2 regions of the Thalassobacillus hwangdonensis genome follow, and region 2 is predicted to be linked to the other one. Evidence: riboswitches for the same ligand, from Rfam matches in the RefSeq annotation. Region 2 holds a riboswitch; the other holds the start of a gene.
The links. A riboswitch is a leader RNA that binds a small molecule or an ion and turns the genes downstream of it on or off. The one in region 2 is predicted to bind preQ1.
Positions count from the first base shown of each region.

Region 1: linked by a shared signal. The riboswitch ahead of queF (preQ(1) synthase) and the one ahead of queC (7-cyano-7-deazaguanine synthase QueC) in region 2 are both predicted to bind preQ1.

Region 1 is NZ_JBHTKL010000005.1:14,803-30,215, reverse strand. Features, by position in the region: gene ACFQ2J_RS09335 (aldehyde dehydrogenase family protein) at 1-75, opposite strand, end outside; gene ACFQ2J_RS09330 (thiamine pyrophosphate-dependent enzyme) at 124-1,809, opposite strand; gene ACFQ2J_RS09325 (LL-diaminopimelate aminotransferase) at 1,794-2,984, opposite strand; gene ACFQ2J_RS09320 (Na+/H+ antiporter NhaC family protein) at 3,117-4,718, opposite strand; gene ACFQ2J_RS09315 (cell wall hydrolase) at 5,010-5,591, shown strand; gene ACFQ2J_RS09310 (FAD-dependent oxidoreductase) at 5,628-6,713, opposite strand; gene ACFQ2J_RS09305 (YolD-like family protein) at 6,865-7,206, shown strand; gene ACFQ2J_RS09300 (hypothetical protein) at 7,268-7,810, shown strand; gene ACFQ2J_RS09295 (nucleotidyltransferase domain-containing protein) at 7,862-8,566, shown strand; gene ACFQ2J_RS09290 (hypothetical protein) at 8,647-8,943, shown strand; gene ACFQ2J_RS09285 (hypothetical protein) at 9,003-9,197, opposite strand; gene aldA (aldehyde dehydrogenase) at 9,333-10,778, shown strand; gene ACFQ2J_RS09275 (NUDIX domain-containing protein) at 10,822-11,286, opposite strand; gene ACFQ2J_RS09270 (aminoglycoside N(3)-acetyltransferase) at 11,273-12,094, opposite strand; gene ACFQ2J_RS09265 (queuosine precursor transporter) at 12,406-13,029, opposite strand; gene queF (preQ(1) synthase) at 13,078-13,572, opposite strand; PreQ1 riboswitch class I at 13,821-13,866, opposite strand; gene acsA (acetate--CoA ligase) at 14,122-15,413, shown strand, end outside.
Region 2 is NZ_JBHTKL010000005.1:446,982-462,394, forward strand. Features, by position in the region: gene ACFQ2J_RS11725 (DUF6954 family protein) at 1-139, shown strand, start outside; gene ACFQ2J_RS11730 (RNA polymerase sigma factor) at 482-970, shown strand; gene ACFQ2J_RS11735 (zf-HC2 domain-containing protein) at 967-1,872, shown strand; gene ACFQ2J_RS11740 (hypothetical protein) at 2,211-2,501, shown strand; gene ACFQ2J_RS11745 (GNAT family N-acetyltransferase) at 2,666-3,175, shown strand; gene ACFQ2J_RS11750 (hypothetical protein) at 3,455-4,540, opposite strand; gene ACFQ2J_RS11755 (hypothetical protein) at 5,060-5,203, opposite strand; gene ACFQ2J_RS11760 (helix-turn-helix domain-containing protein) at 5,200-6,525, opposite strand; gene ACFQ2J_RS11765 (S8 family peptidase) at 6,765-7,976, shown strand; gene ACFQ2J_RS11770 (NAD(P)/FAD-dependent oxidoreductase) at 8,172-9,260, shown strand; gene ACFQ2J_RS11775 (SDR family NAD(P)-dependent oxidoreductase) at 9,498-10,238, opposite strand; gene queE (7-carboxy-7-deazaguanine synthase QueE) at 10,352-11,080, opposite strand; gene queD (6-carboxytetrahydropterin synthase QueD) at 11,073-11,555, opposite strand; gene queC (7-cyano-7-deazaguanine synthase QueC) at 11,552-12,223, opposite strand; PreQ1 riboswitch class I at 12,307-12,351, opposite strand; gene ACFQ2J_RS11795 (ArsR/SmtB family transcription factor) at 12,520-13,563, shown strand; gene ACFQ2J_RS11800 (MFS transporter) at 13,568-14,806, shown strand; gene ACFQ2J_RS11805 (DUF4179 domain-containing protein) at 14,850-15,413, opposite strand, start outside.

The DNA.
Region 1 (15,413 bases), 430 kb from region 2:
GCGACTTGTTTCAGGTGTCACCCATTCACCATTGATGAAATTCACCAGCTTTTCTTTAACCATTGTGTTGACCATTGAGACATACCTCCTTGTGAATGATAGAAAGATTTATTTGAAACACAATTAAGTGTTTACCGCATTGTTACGAAAATCCTGGATCGTACGTTTGACTGATATCTGATCGGGGTCCATAGGAACTTCGATCACCGTAGGCTTGGCGTGCTTCAACGCCTGGGCAAGCACGTCATCGAATTCATCGATTGTCTGGACAAGGTACCCATCAGCACCCATGCTTTTCGCCATCTGATCGAAGCGGACCTGACCAAGTTCAGTACCGATCACTTTCTCAGGAAAATGCATTTCCTGGTGCATACGGATCGTTCCGTACATTTGGTTATTGAATACGATGCTGATGATCGGGATGCGATAGCGGACCGCTGTTTCAATTTCCTGGACGGTCATCATGAATCCGCCATCTCCTGATAAGGAAATGACAGGACGATCCGGGAAGGCGATTTTCGCCCCTAAGGCTGCCGGCATGCCGTATCCCATCGCTCCTGAAGTAGGTCCGATATAGGCTTGATCACCGGTGAATTGGTAAAAAGTGTGCATCCAGCTTGCAAAGTTCCCTGCGTCATTCGTCAAAATGGCATCTGAAGGGAGGAGGCGCTGTAGTGAAGCCATCACCTGCTTATTCGAGAGAGGTGCGGCAGCCGCTTCCACTTCCAAAGCAGAGGCACCTTCGTACACCTTTCTCCGTTCAAGCATCCAGCTTCCCCAGTCCTTCGTAAACTCCATTCGGTTCAACGCTTCCAACGCCTCCCGCGCATCAGCTACCACACCAACGGCAGGGTTGAAGACATTGCCGATCGTCTCCGCAGCGATATCGATGTGAATCAGTTTTTGGGTTGGAGAAATCAACGAATAGTCCTGGGTTGTCACTTCAGATAACCTTGATCCGATAGCGAGGACAACATCCGCTTCTTTGACAGTATTGAGAATGAGCGGGTCTGTTCCCAACCCTAAATGCCCGGCATATGCTGCATGATCATTAGGTAGCACATCATGCCGGCGGAACGAAGCCGCCACGGGAATCGAATACTTTTCTGCAAAGTGTTGAAGCGCATCTTCTGCTTTGGAACTTTTGATGCCACCGCCTGCTATGACGACCGGTCGGTCTGCTTGCTGCAGTACCTTCTTGATCTCCTCCATATCCCGACTGGAAGGGACAGGACAGTATTTCCGCATCGGCAGTCCGAATTGCATGGAAGCTACTTGTTTCAACATATCTTCAGGCAGTGAGATGATGACCGGACCGGGGCGACCGGATTGGGCGATACGAAGCGCACGCTGGACGAGTTCAGGTACACGATCTGCGTGCGAAATTTCGACGGACCATTTGGCAATCGGATCGAAAAAACGGTCCAGGTCCACCTCCTGAAATCCTTCCCGCCCCCGGAATTTACTGTGCACTTGCCCAAGGAAGACGACCATCGGGGTTGAATCCTGGTATGCCGTATGTACACCAATTGATAGGTTCGCTGCACCTACGCCACGTGTCGCCATCACAATACCGGGCTTTCCGGTGGCTTTGGCATAGCCTTCCGCCATGAAAGCAGCTCCGCTTTCATGGCGGGCAGACATCAGGGTGATCGTTTCTTCGTCATGGATGGCATCCATCACAGGTAAATAACTTTCACCCGGGACACAGAAGACCTTTGAGACACCCTCAAGCTTCAGGCATTCTACGATTCCTCTTGCACCGGTCATCAAGGTGGTTTTATCTGATACGATCATTTTTTGATCCATTCCTGTACCCCCTTGGTATAAAAAGTTTTCATGCGTTCCATCGCTTGTTTCAATCGATCCGTATCCACAGAAAGGGATAATCGGAAATATCCTTCTCCCGATGGACCGAAAGCTGGACCAGGCGTAATGATCACGCCTGCATCTACCAGCATTTTTTCTGCAAATCCACTGGAAGTGTAGCCTTCAGGAACTGGAGCCCAAATGAAGAATGTCCCTTTAGGCGGTTCTACCGTGATACCAATCTCTTTAAGGGCTGCCAGCACGATCTCCATCCGCTCCTCATAGATTGCGATACTTTCTCTGACGGTAGAAAAATCACTGTTCAGTGCTTCTGCCGCAGCCTTTTGAATCGGCAGGAACTGACACGTATCCATGTTGCTTTTCACGATGGACAGTGCCTTGATCATTGCTTTATTCCCTACGGCATAACCAATCCGCCATCCAGTCATATTGAAGGTTTTGGACAGCGAGCCGAATTCGACGGCGACATCTTTCGCGCCTTCAACTTGTAAGATGCTCGGCGCTTTATACCCCTTGAATGTCAGGTCACTGTAGGCGGCGTCATGAATCAGTGAAAAATCATGTTGCCTGGCCAATGTAACCGCTTTCAAAAAAGTGTTGAAATCTGTCGTTGCTGCTGTCGGATTACTAGGGTAGTTCAGCAGCATCAGCTTCGTAGTTTCATAGGTTTCACGCGATATCTCAGAAAACTTCGGTTCATAGCTCCCGGATGTGTCGAGAGGCAGGTACACACTGTCACCGCCGATAAGGTGGACGGCGGAACGGTAGACAGGGTAGCCTGGGTCAGGTATGAGCGCAGTCTCACCTGGATTCATCATCGCCATGATCATGTGGGCGATGCCTTCTTTGGAACCGATCAATGTCAGCACCTCTGTCTCCGGATCGACTTCGACATTGTAACAGCGCTTATAATAGGCTGCTACCGCCTCACGGAATTCCGTGCAGCCATGGTACGTTGAATAGCGGTGGTTGTTCGGCTTTTTCGTTTCTTCTACAAGGCGATCGATGATAAATGCTGGTGTCGGCAGGTCCGGTGCCCCGATGCCGAGATCAATAATATCCATACCTGAGGCTTCCAGTTCCTTCTTCTTCTTCTGAATCACTGAGAACAAATACGGAGGCATACTTTTCACACGATCTGAAACGTCAGCCAAGCGATTTCCCCCTTTTCGGCAATTAACATTTCAATATATGAAATGGCGTTTCACATTATTACCGAAAGTATAAGCCATTAATTTTGTTTTTTCAATAGTCTGAAAATAATTATTACAAATTTTTCCTCGTAGTCACCCAACCAACTCTTCTTCCTGTTTTACCGTCGGCTGGTTTTTTAAGACGAAGAAGAAAGCAACCAAGGATACTGCTACAACAGCAAGCCCAAGCCAAGTGCTTCCGGTCAGACCTGAAACAAGGTATCCGATGAAGGCGATACTTGCGGAAGTCAGTGCATAAGGGATTTGTGTGGTGACGTGATCCATATGATCACAGTCTGCACCAGTCGATGACAGAATGGTCGTATCGGAGATCGGAGAGCAGTGATCACCAAATACGGAACCTGCCAGCACGGCAGCCATCATTGGCAGAATCATATTGATATCCGTAGCCGCTGCAATTTGTCCTGCAATCGGTAACAGGATACCGAACGATCCCCAAGAAGTTCCTGTTGCGAATGCAATGAATCCAGCAATTACGAACAAAATGGCAGGAAGTAAAGCCGCACTGATGTTGGCTTCCTGGACAATACCGGCCAGATATTCACCGGTCTGCAGTTCACCGATCAATGCTACGATCATCCATGCGACGACAAGAATGGAAATAGCAGGAATCATCGCCTTAATTCCCTCAAAAATTCCTAAACCGAAGTTTTTACCAGACAAGTTGCCGGTTTTCGAACCTTGGACAATAAATAGAATCATAGCGGTCAGCACAGCAGCAATGCCACCATAAAGTAGGGAAGCAGTGACATCTGCATTACCGAAAATATTGATCGCAGTGACAGGATCTCCAGCTTCAATGGTAGCGGCACGTCCCGTCCAGATCATACTGATGATGGTACCAATGAACAGCACAGCAATCGGTACGATCAGATCCCTGACTTTTCCGTGTTCACTTGTAGGTAGTTTATCCTTCGTTCCTTTACTTTCTTTTTGGTTGTCACTCATCACCTGTCCGGTCTCAATCGCTCGCATCTCATGCTTTTTCATCGGACCGAAGTCCACTCCTCTGAGCGCAATGACAAACACCGTACCAAGTGCAGCCCATACATAATAATTCATCGGGATCATTTGAACGAATGCACTGAGTGCGCTGAATTCCGATACTCCCTGTGCAGTGAGAATACCACCGATAGTAGCAATGATATACGCACCCCAGCTGGACACAGGTGAAACTACGCATACGGGGGCAGAAGTGGAATCAATCAAATAAGCAAGCTTCGCTCTCGAAACTTTATGACTGTCTGCACTCGGTCGTGCAATCTGGCCCACTGCCAACGTATTGAAATAGTCATCGATAAAGACGGCGACACCAAGAATAGCAGTTGCAACCTGAACCCCAATCCTAGATTTCACACGTTTGATCATCCATTCACCAAATGCTCTGGTACCGCCCATCATACTCATGAATGCGGTCAGGATTCCGAGCATTACAATGAACAGCAGAATATAGGTGTACCACGTATCGACGACACCGAATAATCCGCCATCTTCTACAAAAATGTCTTTAAAGGATCCCCATGTTAAGGACAACGTTTCAAGTATGTTGAAATTAGCTAGTAAGAGAGCAGCAGACAAAATACCAACAGCAAGTGACAGTAACACTTTCCTGGTAATCAGCACCATGACGATCGCCAATATCGGTGGGATCAACGAAAAAATCGTATTTTCCAACTTTGTTACCTCCCTATTCTTAAAAAAGATATGCTTATAGCCGTATTCCTTCCTGACCGTTCTACCTTCTGGGGAACCACCTCCGATGATTGAAAATTCTAACTATTGTTACTTATTTGATATGATCCTATGAAAATCCTTTTCATGATTCAATCTTTTTTCAAAGCGACAGAAAAACAGGAGATTATGTGCACCTCCTGTTAAGGAATAGGCTGCTAAGGTTGGAAACAATTCTCTAATGAACCCTCCTCCTGCATGTGTTACCTTATAAACGGCAAGGGAGGGAAAGAAATGATCAAAAAACTTTTCATTTCAACAATTGCACTAGCATCTGCGTTTGCATTCAGTTTCAACGTTGATGCACACGAAAACGAACGTGTCCATGAGGTTTCCAAAGGGGAATCTTTGTATAAAATCGGTCAGAAATATGGCGTTTCTGTCGCTCATATCAAAGAAGTCAATAGTAAAAGCGGCAACGAAATCGTACCAGGAGAAACGCTGACGATTCCTTATTCTGTGACAGAACAGGATAAAGAGCTTCTTGCAAGACTAGTAGAAGCGGAAGCAAAGGGAGAATCCTATGCTGGTAAAGTAGCGGTCGCTACCGTAGTATTGAACCGTGTAGACAGTGATCTGTTCCCTGATTCAGTAAAAGATGTCATCTATGACGGGTATCAGTTCTCACCAGTATTGAATGGTTCCATCAACGACCCAGCAAGTGAAGATTCCAAGCAGGCTGTCAATGAAGCATTGGCTTATCAAGGCCATGACCGTGGTTCTCTATTCTTCTGGAACCCGGACAAAGCTTCCAATGCTTACTTGGAAGGTAAAGAAGTGACGACGATCATCGATAATCATGTCTTTGCAAGATAAATAAAAAGCAGGCACTTTTACGAGTGCTTGCTTTTTTTAATTTCTTGAAAAGGGATGGATGACTTTACTCAATAATTTCAGAAGGCTGAAATTCGGACTTGTCAGTGCTTTTTCGACGGCTTCTACTTTTAGCGCTTTTGTCACCAGGTCAATCTGATTGTTGCTCAATTTTTCGAACGAACGACGTAACGTCAGGGAATCATGATACTTTTGCATGATTGGTTTAGTCAGTTCTACATAGTCGCCTTCTCCGCAAATATCCAATGCAGCATAAATACCGGAAAGAATCGAAGTGAACTCCCCGAACCCAAGAAAAGGGGAAATCGAACCGAGGCAGTTTCCGGTGAAAAATGTGTTGCCGATTCGTGGATTCATGGCTTTTCCCACCATATAGTCCGATAAAGAAAATTCGTCTGTAATTGGAAGGTCCTGATTCAGCGTACTTTGTGCTTTTTCATATGCTTTCTGCCACAGGTCCCCTTTATTCTTCCCTTCATTTTCAGGGTATTGCGGATAGACGAGTACAAGACTTGCTTCTGTAGAGGAGTGAGGGAGGAAGTAGACCATCCCCTTCGGTGCAAACGTATGGTCAAACCATGTATGTACATGATTTCTCTCAAATTCTCCTTTTACGATCGCTCCTTTGAACTCTACCAGCATAGCCGCCTTGAACGACTGAATCTGCTCGACATCTTTCGTATCACCTGTGGCAAGGATGACATGGGTGTATTCCTTGGCAATCTTCTCGTATTTGACAGTCTGATTGAAGTGGATTGGTGCTTTCACCTGAGAAGCTAACTGTTGCTCATAGGATTCCGGATGCTTGCCTCTCATATTGATGAAGCCAAGCTTTCCTTCAATCACTGCTGACTCGTTAGCAGAATGGACATGAATTTTTGAAATATTGCTTGTCGGCTTCAAATCAATGCCGTATTCTTTAGATAGAAATTGGACAGAGTCACTGACAGGCGGATGCATGATCGGCGACATGATTTCAGCAAAGATGAATCTGTCTCCGACCATGCCCCGACGTTCAAAAATATCTGCCTGGTATCCATACTTTTCGAGGGTGATGGCACATGAAAGTCCAGCCATCCCAGCTCCGATAATCGCTATATTCATGAGGCATCGCTCCTTTGTAGAAGTCTTTGCTGAAACACTTCTGTCTATGCAATATCCAAAGTTTGGATTGAGAACTTTTTAATTAGGTCGTTTACCTTTTGGGAAGCATCTTGTATAATTAGAACAAACGTTCGATTTGGAGGGAAACGTGGTGGATAAGTACAACAAGGATCGGGGTACAATCAAATGGACCTCATTGATGCTGCCGGAGCATGTTCAAATGGTGAAAAGCCTTTGGAAAGAAGACGAACGGGTGGAAAAAGGTATCCTGGATGAACAAAAAGCTGTGGAAATCGATTTTCTTCTGCAACGGGCGGTGAATGATAATTTGACGATTTCGATCAAGCACCACGATGGTTTCGATTACCGTACTACGCTCGGGAAAGTGGATTCCGTCTGTATGACACAGAAGCGGCTGCATGGGCTTCAAGTGGATTCAAAAGAAGTATTCTCCTTATCGCTACACGATATTGTGGATATCACCATTGTTTGAAATTGAATCTGGGAGCACATTGGTATAAACTGGTTAAAAGCGTATTAAAAAGGGGATGCCAATGGGGAAGTTCATTAAATCAAAGCTCTTCATGATTTTAGTCGTAGTTATCATTGTTGCCGGTGCCGGATATTTCGGTTTTACTATGGTAGCAGAAGTAACAGGTGATGACAGAGAAAATGAAGAAGAAGTGTCAAAAGCAAAGAGCGATTTGACAGCGATTACGGTAGCTTCAGATGATACAGAGGCTTCAGAGGATAGTGGATTCCAACCGGAAAACGTTGGAGTATTCATCGCTGTCGCCCATGATTTCTATAATGATACGACAGGGTATGGCGCTTATGAAACAGGAATGGACTGGGAAAGACAGCAGGAAATAGCGATGCAGTTCACTTCCTATATCGACCGTACTTCCTTTGATTCGGAAACACTCCAAGCAGATATGGAAGATGTATCCGTGTATATGGATGCAATTATAGACGGGTCGAAAGATATCAATAATGTTCTGAAAGCCCATCGCTACTTTCATGATCTGGATATAGCGGTCAATGATTATAATGCTTACGATAAAGTCTGGGGTGTCACGGAAACCCCGGTGAATTGAGACGCGGCTCTTACCTTTGTGTAAGAGCTCTTTTGATAGGGGAGAAAGAATATGAAGAAAACAGCACCAGAAACCGCAGCTTTAATCGTGGAAGAATATTTCCCTGCGTGCAATGTTGCACTGTTGGCAGGTAGTGTCATTCGCGGGGAAGGAACCAAAACGTCGGACTTGGATATCGTCATTTTTGATGAAAATGTCGAACAGTCCTACAGGGAATCATTGGTTTCATATGAATGGCCAGTGGAACTGTTTGTACATAACCTGGAATCTTACCGGCCGTTTTTTGAACAGGATATAGCACGGGCTCGCCCGTCACTTCCGCGAATGGTTGCCGAAGGAAGGATCATCACAGATGATGGCCGGGCAAAAGCGATAAAAGCTGAAGCGGAGGCACTATTGGACAAGGGGCCAAAAGCGTTGACACGTAAAGAAGTGGAAATGAAACGGTACTTCATCACGGATGCCTTGGATGACTTTATCGGTAGTCAAAATCGTGGCGAATCGATTTTTATAGCAAACAAATTGGCGGACTTAGTCCATGAATTTGTCTTACGTACGAATGGGAAATGGATCGGCGATTCCAAATGGGTGGTGCGAGCATTAAAGGAATATGATCCGCTTTTTACTGAAAGGTTTATCGGGGCGTTCGATCAGTTTTACAAACGAGGTGAAAAGGCTGCGATCATCGACTTGGTTGACGATGTACTTGAAGTTTTCGGGGGACGATTATTCGAAGGGTTCAGCTTGGGGAAATGACCCATTTATTCCCAAGGATAAACGATTTACATTGATCAAAACTAACAGGTGTGAATCGATTATCGAGGAGGGTGCGTGTCATGTACCGACGGAATCGTTTATCCAGACTAGGAAGATTGTTACCAATGCGGACATCACAGATGAACCGCGGCAGAAGAGGTGGGGGAATGCTGTTCACCTTGGTTAGCGTGGTCATCAGCAATGTCGTTGTCAGCCTACTAAGGAATCAAAGCTCGAATATCATCCAACGATTGTTCCAAAAAGGAAGCGGGACACAGCAACAGTCGATGGGACGGAGTGGAGATCCATTGCAGACTGCTACTGCGGAGTTTTCTGAAGAACTGGCGACAGGAAAAACGAAACAGAAAGAAAAATAGGTGCAAAGGTCAACCACTTGTAGGGTTGACCCTTTTCTTTTGCAAAAAAAAGAGAGCGCTCAATCGCTCGCTCTCTCCTCTGTCGTATGTTCTGTCCAGTCCACCCATCCAGCGATGGAAAAAACAGCTCCTGATGCAAGGAAAAACAGTCCGATCAGCTTCTCGCCCAGCAGGCCAATCAAGATGACAGCAACGACCACGTTCAACAATCCTACGGTGACGAACATCCAGGAAGTCCAGTGCTTCATTAACACGATGGTCACCCCGTTTCATAGGTTAGGTTCAGTATAACTTATTTTTCCAAACTCGTACATAAAAGCATCCGTGTGTTTAACTTTATGATGGAAAAGGAAAAAGGTTACCAACTTTCGATACAGGAGGTAACAAATTTGAAAACTCATCAATTATACATTAACGGAAGCTATGTCAACTCTTCTGGTGAAGAATATATCGATATCATCAATCCTGCTACCGAGGAGGTCATTTCCAGGACGCCCAGGGGCACAGAAGATGATGTCAACAAAGCAGTGGAAGCAGCCTTCAAGGCTCAAAAAGAGTGGGAACTGACACCGAATATCGAACGAGGGAAAATTGTACGAGCACTAGGCGATAAGATCGAGGAAAATCGGGATACGTTCATCGACCTGCTTCAGGAAGAGCAGGGAAAAGATTATGAACTGGCAAGCGGCGAAGTCGATCTTGCTATTGATTATTTCCGCTATATGTCCGAATGGGCAAGGCGAATTGAAGGTGAAATTGTTCCAAGTGATCGAGCAAACGAAAATATCCTTATCTATAAAAAGCCGATCGGTGTAGTAGCTGGGATCGTCCCGTGGAATTTCCCAGTCTTCATTTTGGCGAGGAAAGTGGCAACTGCACTTGTAACCGGCTGTACCATCGTTCTTAAACCAAGCCAGCAGACGCCGAATACCGCAATGGAGTTCACGAAAATCGTAGATGCGATGGAGGACATTCCTGCTGGTGTCTATAATGTGGTGACTGGAACAGGGTCAGAAATCGGTAACGCACTGGCGAAGCACGATAAAGTGGATATGGTTTCTATGACTGGAAGCATCGCTGCCGGAACGAAAGTGATGGAAGCTGCCGCTCAGAGCATTACTAAAGTGAATCTGGAGCTTGGTGGGAAAGCACCGGCGATTGTAACTGCAAACGCGGATCTCGACGTCGCAGTAGAAAGCATAAAGATCTCGAGGCTTGCAAATAATGGGCAGGCTTGTACGAACGCAGAGCGTGTGTATGTGCATGAAGACGTAGCTGAAGACTTCATCTCCAAACTGAAGCAGGCTTTCCAAGATGCCAAAGTTGGAAACCCGCGTGAGAATAAGGATGCAGATGTCGGACCGCTTGTGAGCAAAGACCGGTTGGAGGAAGTAGAAAAAATGGTCCAGAATGCAATCGACGCTGGAGCGGAAATAGTTACTGGAGGAGAGCGCGCTTCAATGGATAAAGGCTTCTTCTATAAGCCGACGATTCTGACGAATGTAAAACAGGACATGCAAATCATAAAGGAAGAAATCTTCGGGCCAGTCATTCCAGTCATGACATTCAGCACATTGGATGAAGCGATTGAATACGGAAACGATACCGATTATGGCTTATCCTCCTCCGTTTATACCGAGGACTTAAATGAAGCTATGAAAGTCATCAATGAATTGAAGTTCGGAGAAACATACGTGAACAGAGAGAACTTTGAAGCTGTCCAAGGGTATCATGCCGGCATGCGAAAGTCTGGACTTGGTGGTACGGACGGCAAGCATGGGGTCGAAGATTTCCTTGCTACCCAAGTTGTCTACATGCAGTATAAAAACGATTAACAATAAAAAAGCTTGAGAGCGATCGTCCGCCCTCAAGCTTTTTTCAATTGATATTGCCAAGGTAAACAGGTCCAGGTTGGTTTTTGATGAAGTAATCCACCAATGAAGAGACCATTGCATTTGGATAAATTCTGTAATGATGCAAATCAGCAATTGAAACCCATTCGATACCGATTTGGTGATCATCAGGGTTTGTAGGTTCACTTTTCAACATTTCAGGGTTCTGTTCACAAAGGAAATAGTATTCAATCTGATGAACTCCGCTGTCAAAGTCCGCATGTTCATGGTCTTTCCCGATATATTCCCTTACATATAGGAGCTCATTGACCTGCACAGGGATTCCGGCTTCTTCCATGCATTCTCTACGTAAAGCATCGTGCATCGTTTCCTCATGCTCCTGTCCACCACCGGGAAACAGGTAGAAGGCACCCTCTTTGTCCATGTTTTTGGTCAGTAGTACGGAATCACCTTCTGTTATGATCGCTTTTACGGAATTACGTATTGGCATTTTCTTCTCCCTTTCTTTTCAACCAGGAGGTAGCGAAATCGACTGCTTCTTTCATAGGGAATAGACGACTATCCGCCTGGCCGACATTCGATCTAGTGATGGGATGGTTTCGTTCGTAGTCTTCTCCGATTTGGACAAACTGTTCTTCGTCAAGTTCAATATCGTCATATGTCATCCACTCTTTTGTACCATCAATAAGTAATGGAGCACCTCTTTTTATTTGCTTGTTCGTTCCGGCTTTATGTTCGGATAAATGAAAGCTTGTATTCGAATCATAGCCAACGCCGATCAGAAGGACTTTTGCGTTGGAGCGATAAGCTACTCCCAGAGGGGATTCCTCATTCAGCCCGTAGTGAAGTGGATGGCGTTCCGTCAATCTCTTGGCGTGCTTTCCCCAAGCTCCGATTGAAAATGTCGGGTGATTACTCCGGAATACACCCGGCCACGTACGAAACAATTCAGGGATGACACCCAAATAGGTGGACGGAGTACGGGCCGGCTCAAATAATGGCATTTCTTTTCGGATGGTATCATGCCATTCTTTCGGTACGGGTGGGTTTTCCCATTCAGCAGGATCTGAAATGGAAGGAGTATGTGTCTGGATGACAAGTGTACCTTCATCCGTCAACACGTCCATCAATGCATGCAGGACAGTTACTGGTCCACCGACCACCCAGCCAAGGGATTTCATTGAAAGGTGGACGAGAAGCATGTCGCCTTTTTCGACTCCGATTGCTTCCAAATTGCGGGCTAAGCTTTCCCGTGTAAGGGGCTTGTCTGTTGAATTGATTACAGTTGGTTCACTCATATGTATTACCTCCCACCCTTATCATAATATAAATGGGTGAGAATAAAACCCACTACATACTGCAAGCAAAGGTATTAGTGGAAAATCAGAGGTTCAATAATTTTGTAGGTGTGATCCTTATTCAAGTAGGATGGATGGGAAATGGCGAGACTCCCGTGGGAGAAGGGTCTAGGCAAGATCCCGCAGGGCGAATGCCCGAGGAAGCTTGCCAGATCCCCCACAGGAAAGCGAGTTGTTTCCCATCCATCCAAGGAACTATATGGCACCGCCTGACTGGATATAAAAAAGAAGCCTCGTGTAAGGCTCCTTTTTTACCAATATGCGGGCTGGGCTGGTTTGTTCTTTCTTGCAAGCTTTACTAATAGATAAGCAATCGGTGTGTCGATGACCGCTACGATCAGCTTGAATACATACTGGGTGGCGATCATGCTGATCAATACATTGGTTGGAACTGTACCTACGAAAGCAATCGTAATGAACAACGTCGTATCGATCAATTGACTCGACATCGTCGATAGATTGTTACGCAGCCAAAGTTTCTTTTCCCCCTGTTTTTCTTTCAAACGGTGGAAAATGAAAACGTCGAAATTCTGGCTTGCCACGTAAGAAATCAGACTAGCGAGCATGACGCGGAATCCTGCCCCAAGAATCGATTCAAATTCCTGCTGGGATTCAAAAAATGGTGCCGCAGGTAACTGAATCGCAATCACGATGAAAATAAGTGCGATGATTTGCGTAAAAAATCCTGCCTGGACCGTCTTTTTAGCCGCTTCTTTCCCATACACTTCTCCGATGACATCAGTAATCAAATAGGTGATGACGTAGACGATGACAGCGGCAGGCAGTACATAGCCGCCGATCGTGAATAACTTCACGCCCAGGATATTGGCTAATATAAGCAGCCCTACGAATAGAGCATTCAAATAGATGAACATGGTTTCCTCTCCTTTCTTGTGGGAGTAAGGAATCCAAGCAATCCCTCATTACCGGTTATCGATATTCTCTGGATATAGATCATGATTCATCAAACGATTATCTGCCATCTGTTCAAACTTCGTTCCAGGTTTTCCATAGTTGCAGTAAGGGTCAATGGAAATACCACCGCGCGGAGTGAATTTCCCCCACACTTCAATGTAACGTGGAGCCATAAGCTCGATCAGGTCATTCATGATCGTGTTGACGCTGTCTTCATGGAAATCCCCGTGGTTCCGGAAGCTGAACAAGTACAACTTCAATGACTTGCTTTCCACCATCTTGATATCAGGAATATAACTGATATAGATAGTTGCGAAGTCCGGTTGTCCGGTTTTCGGACAAAGCGTAGTGAACTCCGGGCAATTGAACTTAACAAAATAATCACGATACGGGTGCTGATTATCGAACGTTTCCAATGCACTTGGATCGTATTCAAAAGAATAGCTCGTCCCCTGACTGCCCAGGTGGGACAAATTCAAACTGTCTTCATTTCTTCCAGCCATGATGTAACCTCCTAGAAATATTGGTTTGTTAAACGATATGAAAATTTGTTAAATGAGTCGGGAAACTACTCGCTTTCCACGGACGAACGGTCAAGCCTCCTCACTTCGCTGCGGGGTCTCGACGCATTCGTTTTTCCGTAGGAGTCTCGCAATTTCCCTCTTCATTTTTCGAAAACACAGAATCGTTTAACTCTTAAATAAGCAAATAAAAAAGACCACATCCTAAGGGATATGGCCTGAAAGATCATATATCCTTAGTTTTTTATCGAGGGTGTAGCTAAGAACCTCTCCCGTTTGCAACGGATTTATTGATGTTTGACTCATTAATTATAGGAGGGTTCCGATACGCTGTCAATTCCTTGCATACTTCTTTTGTCACGAATTTGGAATTCTTATACCATTTCACTTTAAAAGCCTGGCTACTTCGTCTAAAATATATAGTACTGCAAGAATATTTTGAAAAATCAAACCGAAGTGTGCTGCCTGCTCATGGCATTTTTTATTGCAGGCATAAGAAACCGTTTACAAACTAAAAGATGAGGTGATTTGATGGACGTAAAAACACTTGCAGCACGAAAAGGCGAGCACAACATGAAGGATTACAAGGAAGCATACGAGAAGTTCGATTGGGAAAGTGTGAAAAGCCAGTTCTCCTGGAGTGAAACAGGCAAGGTGAATATTGCGCATGAAGCGATTGACCGCCACGCAGACAATCCTGATAAAAAAGATCAAGTCGCACTTATATATTCAGCACCGGACCGCGAGGAAAAGCACACATTTGAAGACTTGAAGTTCAGCAGTAATAAATTTGCGAATGTATTAAAAAAATATGATGTTAAAAAAGGCGACCGCGTCTTTCTGTTCATGCCGAGAAGCCCGGAATTCTATGCGGCATTCTTCGGAATCCTTAAAGTAGGAGCGATTGCAGGACCATTGTTCGAAGCATTCATGGAACAAGCGGTCAGAGATCGTCTGGAGGATAGTGAAGCGACGATGCTTATCACTACTCCGGAATTATTGGAGCGAGTACCTTTAGAGCAGCTTCCGCATTTGAAGCAAGTCGTTCTTGTAGGTGACCATGACAAAACATCGGATACTTTCATCGATTACCACAAAGAGATGGACGAAGCTTCGAAGGACTTTGATATCGAATGGGTAGACCTTGAAGATGGAATGCTGTTGCATTATACATCTGGGTCCACTGGAAAACCTAAAGGCGTCTACCATGTACACAATGCAATGCTACAACACTATCAGACTGCGAAGTGGGTATTGGACTTGCAGGAAGACGACGTGTATTGGTGTACGGCTGACCCGGGCTGGGTCACTGGAACAAGCTACGGAATCTTCGCTCCATGGTTGAACGGAATTACGAATGTCATCCGTGGAGGTCGATTTACACCAGATGATTGGTACAGTACGTTGTCCAATCATAATGTGAGTGTCTGGTATTCTGCACCAACCGCTTTCCGTAAATTGATGGGAGCTGGGGCGGAGACGGCTCAGAAACATGATCTATCCTCTGTTCGCCATATCTTGAGTGTCGGTGAACCGCTTAACCCTGAAGTGATCAGCTGGGGGATGAAAGCCTTCGATCTTCGCATTCATGATACATGGTGGATGACGGAGACAGGTGGCATGATGATCTGTAACTATCCAGCGATGGACATGCGCCCTGGTTCGATGGGTAAACCATTCCCGGGCATAGAGGCAGCAATCGTTGATAATGATGGGAACGAACTACCAGCGAATCAGATGGGGAACCTTGCACTTAAAAAAGGCTGGCCGTCCATGATGCGTGCAGTCTGGAACAATCCTGGCAAATATGAAAGCTATTTCCT
Region 2 (15,413 bases):
CGCGTTCGGAATAGGGCCGGTCGTGTTTGCAGATGGTCCGACGGATGAAAGGATCCTTACGCTGATCGTCGTCCTGGTGATCTATGCGATGCTAGCGGGCTGTCTGATTTTGTATCGAAAAAGGAATATCATGAAATGAAGCGCTCAGATGATCTGAGCGCTTTTTTTAATTGTTACTAATAAGTAAAAAGGTGAGATGATTAAAACTTACCCACTAAAATCATTTAAGAGTTATCTTGAAACAGGGTCTTAAATAAAACGACCGGATTGTTGAAAATCGCTTGGTAATAAGAAATTAGTTAGTGTAAAGATTGTAGATATTTCACTTAAACTAAACCGATTTCATTGTGAAAGCGATACATGGGAAGAGGTATCGACTACAGTACCCAATAATAATAAAAGGACTGGGCGTACTTTGTTCGGTTTTTTATATTTTTGTAAGATATTTGAGTTTATCGCGTCTTATATGTAAGGAGGTGAAATGGTGACACAGCTTGAGGATATTTATAATACATACTTTAAAGATGTATTTTTATATGTGTATAGTTTATCTGGCGATAAGCATATCTCTGAAGATATCACTTCGGAAACTTTTATGAAGGCATTATCATCGCTGGACAGTTTCAGAGGAAATAGTGATGTCCGTGTTTGGTTATGCCAAATCGCCAAAAACAATTATTACTCTTATTTGCGTAAGAAAAAAAGCTTTGTAGATTTAGAGTCGGTTCCCGAATCAGCTAGTGGAGACAATGTAGAACAAGATATAGCCACTTCAGAAGCGTCTATGAAGGCACATGAAATTATCCAAGATTTAAAAGAGCCATACAAACAGGTCTTTACGCTCCGTGTATTTGGAGAACTGTCATTTAAGCAAATTGGCAAATTGTTTGCAAAAAGTGATAACTGGGCTTGTGTTACTTATCACCGTGCTAGAGAAAAGATTAAAGTGCGATTGGGGGATTATCGATGAAAATCAGCTGTAATGTGATCAGGGATATACTGCCGTTATATGCCGAGGATATGGCAAGTCAAGATACGAGAGATCTAGTCGAAGACCATATAGCTTCTTGTGAAAACTGCAAAAAACGCCTTGAAGAAATGCGGACTTTTGAAGAACCACCAGTAGATACAGATATAGCTCCCTTAAGAAACATACAAAATTCATTGCGAAGGAAAAAGCTGCAGACAATTATATTTTCAGTCATGGTAACATTGGTTTTTGCAGTGGTCACAATGGCTTATCTGACAACGCCAGCATACATCTCTTATAATGAAGATGCGGTTTCAATCATTGAAAAGGATGACGGAACTGTACTTTTGAATTTTAGTGAAGAAGTCGCTGGGTTTGATGTAACCGAATATCCAGCAGCAGACAATTCAGGTTATGTCTATGATATAACGACATGGGAAACGATTTGGCACCAGAAAATAAGCAAAAGCAACCCCGAAAATACGGTCTTAAACCCGAATGGGGAAACGGTCGCTTCCATCTATTATTACAATACCGATGGAAGTGAAGATACTTTAATTTATGGAGATCCAATAACAGATGGTTCTGTCATGACGTTACCTCGGCTAGTGTTAAGCTACTATGTGTTCTTTGCTATAGGATTTTTACTAATTAGTGGAATTGGATGGGTCCTATTCCGTAAGAAAGAAAAAATAAGAATTGGACTAGAAAAAATCATTCTATTGCCTATCTCCTACCTATTTGCTCACTTACTTATAAAAGGTCTTCACTCTACAACTTATCTTGCTGAACGAGACTTTTATCTAATATTATTAGTCACAATTTCTTTATATATTGCGTTGTTAACTGGAAGGAACCTATTAAAAAAACTATCAATTAAGAAGCAGAAAAGTACTTTATAAAAGGATCCTACCGCTGATCGGCGTCCTGGTGATTTATGCGATGCTTGCGGGCTGTCTGATTTTGTATCGGAAAAGGAATATATCGAAATGAAGCGCTCAGTTGATCTGAGCGCTTTTTTAAGTGAAACTGCTTTATCCAAATTAACCCGGATAAAAGCGCATTGGAAAGTTATGTTAAAATTTAGAGAGAGTATGTGAAGTAATGTGCTTCAATTATCGGATCAGTAGAGTACAATAGGATAAAAAATAAAAAGGAGAGGTTTCTTATTATTGGAGGTTCAGAGTACATAACTAACTTTTATATCTACACAATTATTGCTGGGGTTATAGTTGGCCTAATGGCTTTCCTAGTAGTAAAGGATTTAGTTAGTAAGAAATTCTTTGGAACTCGCTTTATCACCTTATCCGTGTTTGGTATCTATTTTGGATGTTCAGCTATTTATTTGAGCATGACCAGTATAGATGATGCAAAAGAAATTCTTTCTATCGATGAAGAAGGAGTTTTACTGCATGGGTTGATAAGGGATGAGGTAAACCAATCTATACTTCATCTAGTGATAAGTATTATTAGCCTGTTTTGTTATTTTCTTCTTCGTTCAAGAGACAAAGAAAAGTGCGGAGTTTCATGATGAAATTTGGGGAGCTTACCTGAAAAAATTGGGGCGATCGTTGCATAGGTGCTTTTGCTTATTGAGGTTACTTGAAGAAGGAAGGAGATAACAAAAGATGAAGTTCAATACCGTTCACATTGATAGATTATTTATTTAATGTAACCGAAAGGCTGGAATTAATCATGACAAAAAAAGAAGCACCGAAAATACAAACAGAACGATTGGTTTTACGTCCGAGAGCAGAAAAAGACATTCCCAATATGATTAAAATGTTTAACAATGATGAAGTAAGAGAATTTCTTGGAATTAATCCCCCTCGTGATGAACACTCAATGTTAGAAATGGTTAGGAATCGTACTGAAACAAAATGGACGGTCGCATTAAAAGATACGGATGAATTCATCGGTGATGTAATGATCCCAGAAATAGCAGAAGGTTATCTTGGCGAAATTGGTTATCGCTTCATGAGGGAGCATTGGGGAGGCGGTTTTGCGTATGAAGCGGTTTCCGCGGTCATTGAGCATTGCAAAAGCACATTACACCTTAAACGCCTATTTGCTACTATAGATAATAAAAATATGAAGTCAAAAAAGTTAATTGAAAAACTCGGATTTACTTTGGTAGCGGTGTTGCCTGAATCACATTTACACGGCAGAGTTGCCGATGTAGCTTACTATTCTCGTTTAGTATAAGCATCCTTACGCTCTCCTGAGGAAATTGGACAAACAGGTGAGTGTTTAAATGGTGGATATTTTTAGTAAAGCGAAATGATTATAGTAAAGAGGATTAGTTGGGAAGGTATTGAAAGAGTTCTCGTATTAGCTTAAATAGGTAAGAATGGACTTGTCTTCAGTTTTTACTTGAAAAACACCTGTAGATAATACATTAAATTTCAAGTGTCCTAGCTACAGGTGCCATATTATTGGTGCTCATTTTTTTGTTTTCCTATTAGTCTGGTTCTCAGTTTCATGTTACTGACCTATCAACGGATACGTAGTGATTTCTTTCAAAGTATCATTCATTAGTTTAACTTCCCATGCATGAAAATCGAGTGCTGCCAATTGAATTGCATTCTCAAGTACAATCCGATCCTCTTCCGTAACTATATCTTCATCCATTGTGTATTGCACCGCAGCAACACCGTTTGTAATGGATGAGTCGACAATTTGTATCCCTTCAACAATTGCTGACGAGTAAAATGCATCGGCAAGATCTATTGAGCCCATTGCTTCAATCGTTTCTGGGAAAGAGAGTGGCTGATCGTTTTCATTAACCACTTGCTCCTCCAGCTCGCCACCAGGCAGAAACAGTGTTTCCCCTAATTCTTCATCATAAATCGTATAGTAACCTCGTGTTAAATCTCTTTCATCTTTAACGGCAATAGGTTCATCGATTGATCTTTCAGCTAATGTCACAGCCTTCTCACCATCAGGATTTAAAAAGGTTATTTCTTCTACCCCATAAAGATCACTTATCCCATATAACGCCTCGAAGAATAAATTGCTTTGTGCTGAGGTTGCGGCTAATTCATTCCCATCTTCATTGAACTGAATGATTAGGTTTGGCCACTCAAATGATAGATCAGCATACGAACTTAAAATATCCTGCTCAGACGGATCATTATTTAAAAGCGATGTTTCTAAGCGTTCTTCAGGTGAGAGTGCTTGTTCTTCTCCCTTATCACGGTGGATAGCGTATGCTGTATAAAACCCACTTTCACGATCGAATACTTGAGTATCAATAAAATAATCAGGATCCTCTTGAGTCCCGGCATAAACGTCATCTGTGTTGCTCTCTTCATCATTGGAAGTTCTAGCTTCATCTGAAGTATCCTTATTTTCAACGTCACCATCACCAGATGTGCCATCTTCTTCAGAGTCCAAGTTATTATCGCTTTCAACGTTGTCCTCTTTACTGCCATCATTTTCTGGAGAATCCGCACTTTCATTTTCAGCAGTCTCAGATGTCTGCGGATTTGCTTCTTCTTCTGAGCTTTGACATCCAGTAATTATAAAAGCAAAAGTAATCAACCCGGCTATTTTTGTTATTTTTTTCAATTTTATCCACCTCCTAATCCAGATATACCCCCTCAGGAGTTTCTTAAAAGTTAACTTTGAATATTTAATTTATTTTCCCAACACCTAAATAAATTAATGATTATTGATAACAAGTTTATAGATTGGTTGTTCTATTTGTAGATTTTTAAGTGAGTTTAATCAACTTCTTCAAGAGGGATGGAAGGTGGTTTCTCGGAGTCCAGTTAGATTGGTACCACTGGTTTCTTCACTGTTATTCTGGAGAAGATATAGGCAGCATTTTTTCGGGATTCGTTGAAGAAAAGGAGCACAATAGTTTAAATTACCGCCTTTTCAGAGGGCGGTATTTTTTTAAGTTTATCCATGTTCATTCAGGTAAGGTGGTCTCATCTCGAGTAGAGTGCCTCCCTTGTATGAAATAGAACAGACCACCGTATTGGTGGTCTGTTTTTTGATGGTTGAAATGTCTGGTACGAGATCGAACAGCTGCGTTTGCAATTAATTCAAAGCACTTTCACAGTCACCTTTTTTACCTAAGTATCAATATTCCGGATGATCTTCATCGGAATGGTGGGCAGTTTGGGATGCGCTCTCGTGATGATCAACTTCAGTTGCTGACATTCCGTAAATAGCCGCAGAACTTACTAAAAGCAATAGAAATACTTTTAAGAGTCCATTCTTCATATAGAATCACCTCCTTGATCGAGTATCATTTTGTAGTAATCATTCGCTTTTTTATAATGGAAGTTCGCTTCATGGTGCAATGCTGCTTTCTCCGCATAATGCTTTACACTTTTTCTGTTGTTTACCTTCAGAAAGTAAGGTAAGGCAATATCTCTGATGTAATTATAGTAAGCATGATGATCAGCTTGAAGTTCCAACTTCTTTAACTGGAATTGAATCTTTAAATCGTTCTCTTTCACATTTCCTTTTAATGCCTTCTCCACCCAAATTTCTGCTTTTCGAAATTCTTTCATCTGCTGATACACTTGAGTGAGTTGGAGGACGGTACGATAATAACTTTCAGTGTCACTGTCTTTGTACTTCAAACTTTTATGATAGTAGGAGATGGCTTCATCAAAGTTCTTTTTTTCGCTATGCAAATATCCCAAATTGTGAAAGGTCTTACCTAAGGTAATGGTATTGGAAATCGAATGAGCAACGCTCAAAATATCTTTAAATACCAACTCTGCATTATCATATCTTTTGATCCTTAGAAAATTAATTCCCAATATTACCTGACAATCAAGACTCCTGTAGATATTCATTGATTGATCGAACTGGTTTTTGGCTGATTGAGAATAGTAGATGGCAAGGGAGGTATGATTCAAATGACTATAAGTAAGAGCGAGATGATAAAACAATTCCGGGTCATGGAAGTTATGTTTTTTGGCTAGCTCTTCCGCTTCATGCAAGTAGGATGTACCTTCATTGAATAGCTTCTTTAAGCAATGGACAAGGCCGGAGAAGTAGTGAAAATAAAAGGATTGATAAGCGTCCAGTTTATTTATCATGTCTGAAAGCTTCTTTTGCAGTTCCTCTGCTGATTGGATATTCTTCCAATAAACGTAATAACGAATGGATAAAAGATCAAACCATATAGCTAGGTCAGGATATATGTCGAAAGAAAGGGATTTCAAGCATTTGTGGTGTTTTTTGATATTAATTTCATTCTTACTTATAAGATTTTTATAGAGTAATTCCATTTCTATCAAGCTCTCTGTTACGGTAGACGCTTGCTCCTGATAGTCTATATGTAACTTTTCAAGTAGCAGTGAAAGGGTTTCATGATTAGGTTCATTCATGCGTTGGTTCTCTAGTTTGCTTAAATAAGTGATTGAACATATGCCACTGGATAATTGCTTTTGAGTCAATCCTTGATTTACCCTTTCGAGGTAAATCAGCTTACCATAATCCATCTTCGTGTATTTATCTGCTAATAACACCCTGGTACCCCCTCTAATTATCTGTTGAGCAAATTCATCTTCAGGTTGTTTTACGGACACCTCCTTAATTTTACCTCAACAAATTTTCTAATTAATCAGAAAGTTTACTCATATTTAAAGTGGTTCATGGTCCTTTATACCTAAATTCCGGATATAATCCCTATTTATTGTTGGGAAAACACCATCTATTAGCCCCCTTTAAAACCCCTTTATTCCGCCATTTTTCTCAATAAAAATCAGCAGGATTCTACCTCTTTCTCCGTGAATTTCTAGAGTAACCCAACAAAGGAGGAAGTAGAATGAAATTTAAAACGAAGATTGCTAGTTTGTCGCTTTCACTTGCCATGTCGTTAGCTGTTTTACCAGCTGTAGGTGGGGCTGCTCCCAAGGCTGATCTATCAGAGTCTGAAGCATCACCTATAAAGCAAGTAGAAAAAAATTCAAGTGATTACGTGAAAGGTGAGGTCATTGTAAAGTTCAAAGACAACGTGAAGAAAAATGAAGAAACTAAGGCTTTGAATACTTTGGGAGCAAACGTTTTACCAGATGAGGACGCGGTGGATTCTAAATTTAAAGTACTTAAGGTAGGAAATGTAGAAGCGGTCGTTAAAGCGTTGAATAAGAACCCGAATGTGGAATATGCAGAACCGAACTATACGTTCAATGTAAATTGGATACCAAATGATACTTATTACAGTGGTTATCAATATGGGCCGCAGAATACTGACACAGAATTAGCATGGGACATTACCCGTGGCAGCAGTAACCAGGAAATTGCGATTATTGATTCAGGTGTAGACTATAATCACCAGGATTTGAATGGGAAAACGATCAGAGGATATGACTTTGTGGATAATGATTATTATCCGATGGATGCTAATGGCCATGGGACACATGTTGCAGGTACAGCTGCTGCAGAAACGAATAACGCTCAAGGTGTAGCGGGTATGGCACCAAATACTAGGATTCTAGCAGTTCGTGCACTTGATGCTAATGGAAGCGGCTCACTTGCTGATATTGCAGACGCTATCACTTATTCAGCTGACCAAGGTGCAGAAGTAATCAACCTTTCTCTAGGGTGTAATTGCGATACGACTACTTTAGAAAATGCTGTTAATTATGCTTGGAACAAAGGATCCGTCGTAGTTGCTGCGGCAGGAAATGATGGGGTGTCCACGACCTTTGAACCTGCTTCTTATGCTAATGTCATTGCCGTTGGAGCTGTTGATCGATACGACCGCAAGGCATCTTTCTCCAACTACGGAACTTGGGTCGATGTCACTGCTCCTGGTGTGGATATTGCTTCCACGGTTCCAGGTAATGGATATGCTTATATGTCGGGTACTTCCATGGCTTCCCCTCACGTTGCAGGTCTTGCAGGATTACTGGCAGCGCAAGGAAAGAGCAACTGGCAAATTCGCCAGGACATCGAACAATCTGCTGATGCTATCAGCGGTACTGGTTATTACTTTGAGCATGGCCGCATCAACTCTTATGATGCAGTAAGATAATTAACTTTTAAACAAGTCCCTTTGAAGGGGGCTTGTTTTTTTATGTATTAAAAATGCAGCGCAAGCAGTTGAGGAGTTAGACGGCTTAAATGCACATCATAAATGTTCAGATATCTGCGATAAGGCTAAAGATTGATTTATCGTTAGGAATAAAAATGACATCCTTACAAAAAATAAAACAAAGGAGGGGGTTCAGTGAAGATAGCGATAATAGGTGCAGGACTGGCCGGTCTTTCGTGTGCATTGACCTTGGAAAAATACGGGTATACTGCTGATATATTTGAGCGAAGAAAAGAAGTAGGTTTTCAGTATGACATTGCGGAACTAATGACCCCTATTCTTCATGCACCCATTAATGACTCGGTTAAATTTTTTTCTGAGACACATGATATCCACTTGAAGCCCTCCAGCAATGTACAGAAGGTCCATGTCCATTCTGAAAATGAAACTGCCTATATAGAAGGAAATATCGGTTTCATCAATATGCGCGGTGAATACAAAAATTCTTATGAAAAGCAGTTAGCCCAACAGCTGAATCATAGTAAAGTCCACTATGACAGTCATGTTACTTATGAAGATATTTCCAAAGAGTGTACGCATGTGATACTAGCCACAGGCGATCCACAGGATACTCAGCAAATTCAGCCGTTTCACATAGCCTTCCCTTCTACCTTTGCCGGGGCTATCGTGAAGGGGGATTTCGTACGCAATGAGGTACATACCTGGTTCAATAGCCACCTTGCTCCAAAAGGTATGGGCTATTTGTTACCTCACTCCGAAACACATGCAACACTCGTGATCGTCTACCCTCAATATGAAGAGGATTGGTTAACAAGAAGAAATGAGTACTGGGAGGCCATGGTGAAGGATGCCTCCCGTACACTAAAACAGGAAATCATTATTGAAAAAGAATTTATGATCGACGATTACATTGTCGGAAAATGTAATTATTCACGAATTGGCAATACATTCATAGTTGGCAATTGTTTCGGAGGTATTACCCCATTTTTAGGTTTTGGACAGACAGGAGCTATGCTCAGTGGTATCTATGCAGCTCAGGATATTTGCGGGCTTGGGGATTACGAAACTCTATGTAAACCGCTGTATAAGGATTATGAGGATTCCCTGGTACTGCGTAAAGCGATTGAAAAGCTGAGCGATAAACAACTTGATTTAGTGATCAAATCACTTCAAAATTCAATGGTGAAGAAGATTGTCGCCCAACCTGACATGAGTGTTTTGAAAGGTATCAGCCACTTGTTGAAGCCTTTTATATCGAAATAATTTAAAGAGCCTGCCTCCGAATTTTTACCAGGTTAGGCTCTTTGCTATACTTGATAAGGAGAATCTCTTTCCCCCAACTCCGGTTGAAATGCAGGAATGATAGAAGCACATTTGACGGTAGGTCAATAAATATAACAGTTAAATGCAGGTCAGCCTTCATAGCAACGATAGGGGCGATGCTGTTATGGGGAAAAATCCAACATAAAAGACCCGGAACTTATCCGAGCCCTTGTTTGGTCAGTGTTCATATATCATCTTCTTGGTCATGCCGCCATCAATGACCATATTTTCTCCATTGATGAAATCATTTTCTTCTTTACTGAGGAACACACACGCTCGCGCGATATCTTCAGGCTTACCGACCCGCTTGGATGGGTGCTGGAAGTGATCGACGTCTCTTAAGCTTTCATATTCCTCCGTCTGGATCCATCCGGGGCTGATGCAGTTGACTCGAATGTAGTGCTCACTCAATGTCATCGCCAGGGAGTGGGTTAATGCGACGATGCCACCTTTACTTGCAGAGTAAGCTTCCGTATGAGGCTCAGCCATCGAAGCCCTTGTCGAAGCGATATTGATGATGCTTCCGCCTTTATCCTTCATCATTCCGGCTGCTTCTTTTGTCATGTAGAACATGCTGCTCAGGTTGGAGGCAATCACTTTATCCCAGTCACAAGCCTCTGCTTCCCAGAAATTCTTGAATTCAGACACTCCTGCATTGTTTACAAGAATATCAATGCTTTCATACGTTTCTTTAACCGTATGAAAAAGCTGCTGTACTTCTTCAACCACTCCCACATCACAAGCCTGGAAAATAACTTCAGCTCCATTCGCACGCAGGTCATCGCTTAATTTCTGCCCGGCTTCTTTATCTTTATCGACAATCAGTACTGTATATCCGATGTCAGCAAATGCATGGACAATCGATTTGCCGATTCCGTTTGCTCCACCTGTTACCACCGCAGTCTTTCTGGATTCCATTGAAACTCCTCCTTTTACGCTTATCTTACCTGTTCTGAGCGCATCTAAACCAGTCGCTAGAGAGTGAACACTTCAATAAAAAAAGCAGCTTTCACCATGGAAAGCCACTTTAATCAGACGCCTCGCTTATTTCCCCACAAAAGTGCATGGACCTGGGGAAGGACGCGAACTCGGTTAAGGGTTGATGATTGGACCACCTGATCGATCAACCATTCGTATTTAGTTAACAGTACGCTTGCAAGGTTTTCTGCATTGCTTTCTTCGAGATCATCGTTTCCTACTTGTAAAAAGAAGGGGACACCCGGATAGCGCTGATGCACCTTCTCTGCATACGCCAGGTCATCCTCGTCGAAAATGACTACTTTTAAGCTGGTCTGATCCGATTTACCTTCTTTTTGCATCCGTTCAATGATAGAGTCGAGCGTTTCCCAATTAGTGTCCATTCCGGAGCTGGGAGGCTTCGGTGAAATCGTCAAGTCATCGATGTCGACAAACCAATCCTGCCATCGACTTCCCTGTGTTTCCAGTGCGACTTCACAGCCTTGTGCGTGCAAGGGGTCAATCAATTCTTTTAAGTGGACGAGCAGTGCAGGGTTCCCGCCTGATATCGTGACATGATCGAACTGATCTCCGCCAATCGAGCGTAATTCCTCTACAATCTCTTCAGCAGTCAATCTACGAATCTCATCCTTTGCACTGCCATCCCACGTAAATGCAGAATCACACCACGAACAGCTGTAGTCGCATCCGGCGGTACGAACGAACATCGTCTTCCTGCCAACGACCATTCCTTCTCCCTGGATGGTAGGGCCGAAAATTTCAAGTACAGGGAATTTATTCAACTTCCATCCACTCCCGTCGTGCTTCAGCATAGCTTGTAGGAGTTTCATAGAGTTTGACGAACTCCACTCTGGCACCATCATAATCGCCTTTTCCAAGTGCTTCTTGCATCTTTTCATAAATCCAGACGACCATATTTTCAGCGGTCGTGTTCATCGGAGGCAACGTTTCGTTGATATATCGATGGTCCAGGTAGATTTCAATTTGATCCTTCCAGATTTTTTTCAGATCACCGAAATCCATCATAATTCCGATGTCATCGGTGTAACCACTGATTCCGAAAATGACTTTGTACGTATGTCCGTGAAGGTTTTTGCATTTTCCTTCATACGCATGAAGGTGGTGGGCGGCATCAAAGGTGAACTCCTTACTGATCAGCACGCGCTTCTTGTGGTAACGCAGCTCGCTTCGTTTGATGTCTTTTTCAAATTTCTGAAGGTCTTCAACGATTCGAAAACCGAATTGATCAAGTGTCATGAACGTTGCGCTCCTTTCTGTTCGGCTAAATACTGGTCCAGGCCATTTTTACGCAGCTTGCAGGCTGGGCATTCCCCGCAGCCGTCCCCGCGCACACCGTTGTAGCAGGTAAGTGTCTTTTCACGGACGAAATCGAACGCTCCGAGTTCATCTGCAAGTGCCCATGTTTCTTTTTTATCGAGCCACATCAGTGGTGTGTGGAGCACGAACTGCTCATCCATCGACAGGTTCAACGTGACATTCAACGATTTGATAAACACGTCTCTACAGTCAGGGTATCCACTGAAGTCTGTTTCACAAACGCCGGTGATGACATGCTTGGCGTTCACCTGCTTCGCCATCACAGCTGCAAATGAAAGGAAAAGCAGATTGCGACCCGGGACGAAAGTAGAAGGGAGGGCACCATCTTCGCCTTCCTTCACTTCGATGTCGTTTCTCGTCAGCGCATTCGGCGTCAATTGACTCAATAACGACATATCCAATATTTCATGCTTGATTCCAAGATCATTCGTGATTTCTTTTGCGACTTCCACTTCCTCCGCATGACGCTGGTTGTAATGGAATGTCACAGCTTCTACTTCATCAAAATGCTTCATCGCCCAGAACAAACAGGTGGTACTGTCCTGGCCACCACTGAAAACGACGACAGCTTTATTGTTTTTCTCCATTAAAAAAATTCTCCTTTCAAGAAAAGAGAATTCTACACACCCGAACTAAAATAAAAAAACCATACCTAAGGCGAGGTATAGTCTGATCCTTAGTTTTTTATAGAGGGTGTTGCTAGAACCTCTCCTGCATCGGTTGACGCAGACTTTTATTCATTTCTAAGCAGTAGTATAGCATCTGAGTGGACTCCTGTTAAGTGTATTCGGTCATGTACCATACATTTACAAATTTATATTCTAAATATATTGAATTATTTATTCTATTAATATAGAATTATATAAAAGAATGGAGGTAGGTTATGGGAATTTTTACTGCGACAAGCAGAAAACGAGAAACCTACAAAGTAGAAATTGCTCAATCCTTGCTTTGGGAGTGCGCGCTTGGAATTGCAGCAGTAACAAATGGTCGTCTGCTCGATACGATGGAAACTTCAAAAGCGGAGTGGGGGAAGTTAAGGAATAGACTTTCCGATCAGTTAAATGATCAGTTGGATCTTGTACAACAGAACAACACTTGGAAAACGCTATTACAATTGCTGCATCAAGGTGATTTTCATAGGTTGGAAGATTTCATCGAGTATATCGATCGTATGGACGGGAGAAGTCTGAAATTTGTTGCCATTCCATTCCTCGGGGATGATTTACAGGATAAACGCAGGAAAGCTTCGGAAGGTCATAATGAAGCAATCGAACATTTGAAAGAAGTGACGAGGGACAATCCGTTTTTTCCGAATTACATTGAATATATTGCAAACGAAGATACAGGTGAATTGAAACAGCATCTGACTGAGGTAATGGAAAAATGGTACAAGGAAGTCGTGGAACCACAAGCAGATAAGCTTGAGGGTATATTGGAGAGAGATGCTACAGCTAAAGTTAAAAATAAAACTGCGATGCATCCAGAATCCTTTGTCGAATGGGCGACAGGGGGGATATCCTATCTACCTGAACCGCGAGTAGAGAAGGTGTTGTTGATTCCGCACGTCACTTACCGACCGTGGAATGTCGAAGCGGATATCGAAGGGTCGAAGGTATTCTATTATCCTGTTTCGAATGAAAGCATCCATCCAGGAGATGCGTACACACCCAGTGCATCACTCGTGCAGAAGCACAAGGCGCTAGGGGATGAGGTAAGGTTGCGCATCATCAAGCTATTAGCAGAGCAGGACCAAAGCTTACAGGACTTGCATGGACAATTGGATGCTGGAAAGTCTACGGTTCATCACCATTTGAAAATTCTCCGTTCGTGCCGTCTTGTAGAAGTGGATAAAGGCGTTTATACATTGAAGCGGCAAGCGTTGGAGTCATTGGCTGGGGAATTGAAGGATTATATCGGGTGGTGAATGTATGGGACAGGTAGAGTACCAATCTCAAGCACATGAGGAAAACCCATCATTCAAAGTGAATTATCCGGTATTTCGTTTGATGGGCGGGAATTTTGTGTCCTTTTTCGGAGATCAGATCTATTTGATTGCGATTCCTTTGATTGTGCTGGCATTGACAGGATCTCCGTTTATTATGGGGGTGGTCGCTGCTCTTGAGCGGTTACCAATTTTGCTCCAACCATTTTTAGGAATCGTCGCGGACCGGTTCGATCGCAGAAAAGTTCTGATGGTCTGTGATGCGCTCAGAGGAACAGTTGTATTGATTTTAGGAGTTACCTATTTGACTGGAAACCTTCCTATTACATACTTATTGATCGGTGCATTTGTAATCGGACTGCTGAGCCAGCTGTATAACACTGCTCAGTTCGCTATACTGCCGAGGCTCGTTCGTCCATCCGACTTACAACTGGCAAATTCCATCAATAGCGGGATTTTCCAGACGTCAGTATTTATTGCACCAGGGCTTGGTGGCATCCTGATTGCTGCTTATGACCCAGGCTATGCGCTGGTGATCAATGGAATCAGTTTTTTTGCAGCACTCTTGGCAGTTTCCAGTATCAAGCTTTCCCCACCGGAAGAAAAGCAGGCATCAACTGGATGGATGCTCCAGATTAAAGAGGGTTTTCGTTTTGTCATTCAAACGCGACCGATTCTGTTTACCAACTTGTCGATGTTCTTATCCATATTCGGAACGACAATTTTGTTGACACTGATGGTGTTTCATTTGAAAGATACAATCGGATTGACTGCTGGGCAGATAGGATTTCTTTTATCGATCGGTGGCTTAGGTGCAGTAGGCGGTGCGCTTGCATCAGGATTTTTCAGAAAAAGGTTTTCCTATGGAAACATCCTCTTTACAGCTGCATTAATTGGGGGAGGATCGATTATTCTGTTCGCGTACGTCCAATCGTTTGTCCTCTTGGTTGTGGCGAATGCTATCGGGACCGTTTGTGCATCGATTCAAAGTCCTTGTATCGTGACGCTGCGTCAATTGCTCACGCCGGATCGATTGTTAGGGAGAGTACAGGCCACGAGCAGGTTTATGACGTGGATGCTTATGCCGGTCGGAGCATTCAGTGCTGGTGTTCTGGCAGAATATATAGGAACTTCGATGACGATCGCAATTGGTGGGATGGTCACCTTAATTGCAGGATTTCTTTATTTGCATCCATCGCTCCGTGTTCGTGCGATGCATCCATAGTAAAAATCCGCGGAGGCTCAGCCTCCACGGATTTATAATGGTGTCACTTCAAGTCGATTGTAAATGGATCCATTTCTACTATCTCATCATTGAGACTAAGCGTAGGGAATGGGACAATCAGCATATAATCTTCAATTGACTTACTTTTTGCGAGGTCGAAGGTGGATGTGTAACGGTATTTATCCTGTTCCGAATTTTCCACCGTGGTATTTCGAATCGTGTGCTCGATCATCTCTGAGTAATAATTCGCATGACCACTGTCATCCAGTTGGAAATGTTCCTTTGGTACGAGTTTGACGAACTCAGCAAAATTGTCCAGGATATCTTGCCTTAAAGAACTATTTTCCATGTTGTCCACCGTGTAGTCGAGGGTCAGTTCGCCATCTTTAGCAGCCATATCATGCACAGTGATTTGGTAGTCGAATCTTGGACTGTTCACGGTGAATGGTGCGGCATCATCCAATGTGTGGTGGCCATGTTTATCTTGCAATTCGACCTCCGCACTAACGTTCAGTGAAGTTACATTCTCATCAAGTCCGGTTTTGAAAAGCTCACGCACCGTCTTTTGTACCTTCCCATCAGTTTCAACGAAATCAATGACTGTCGA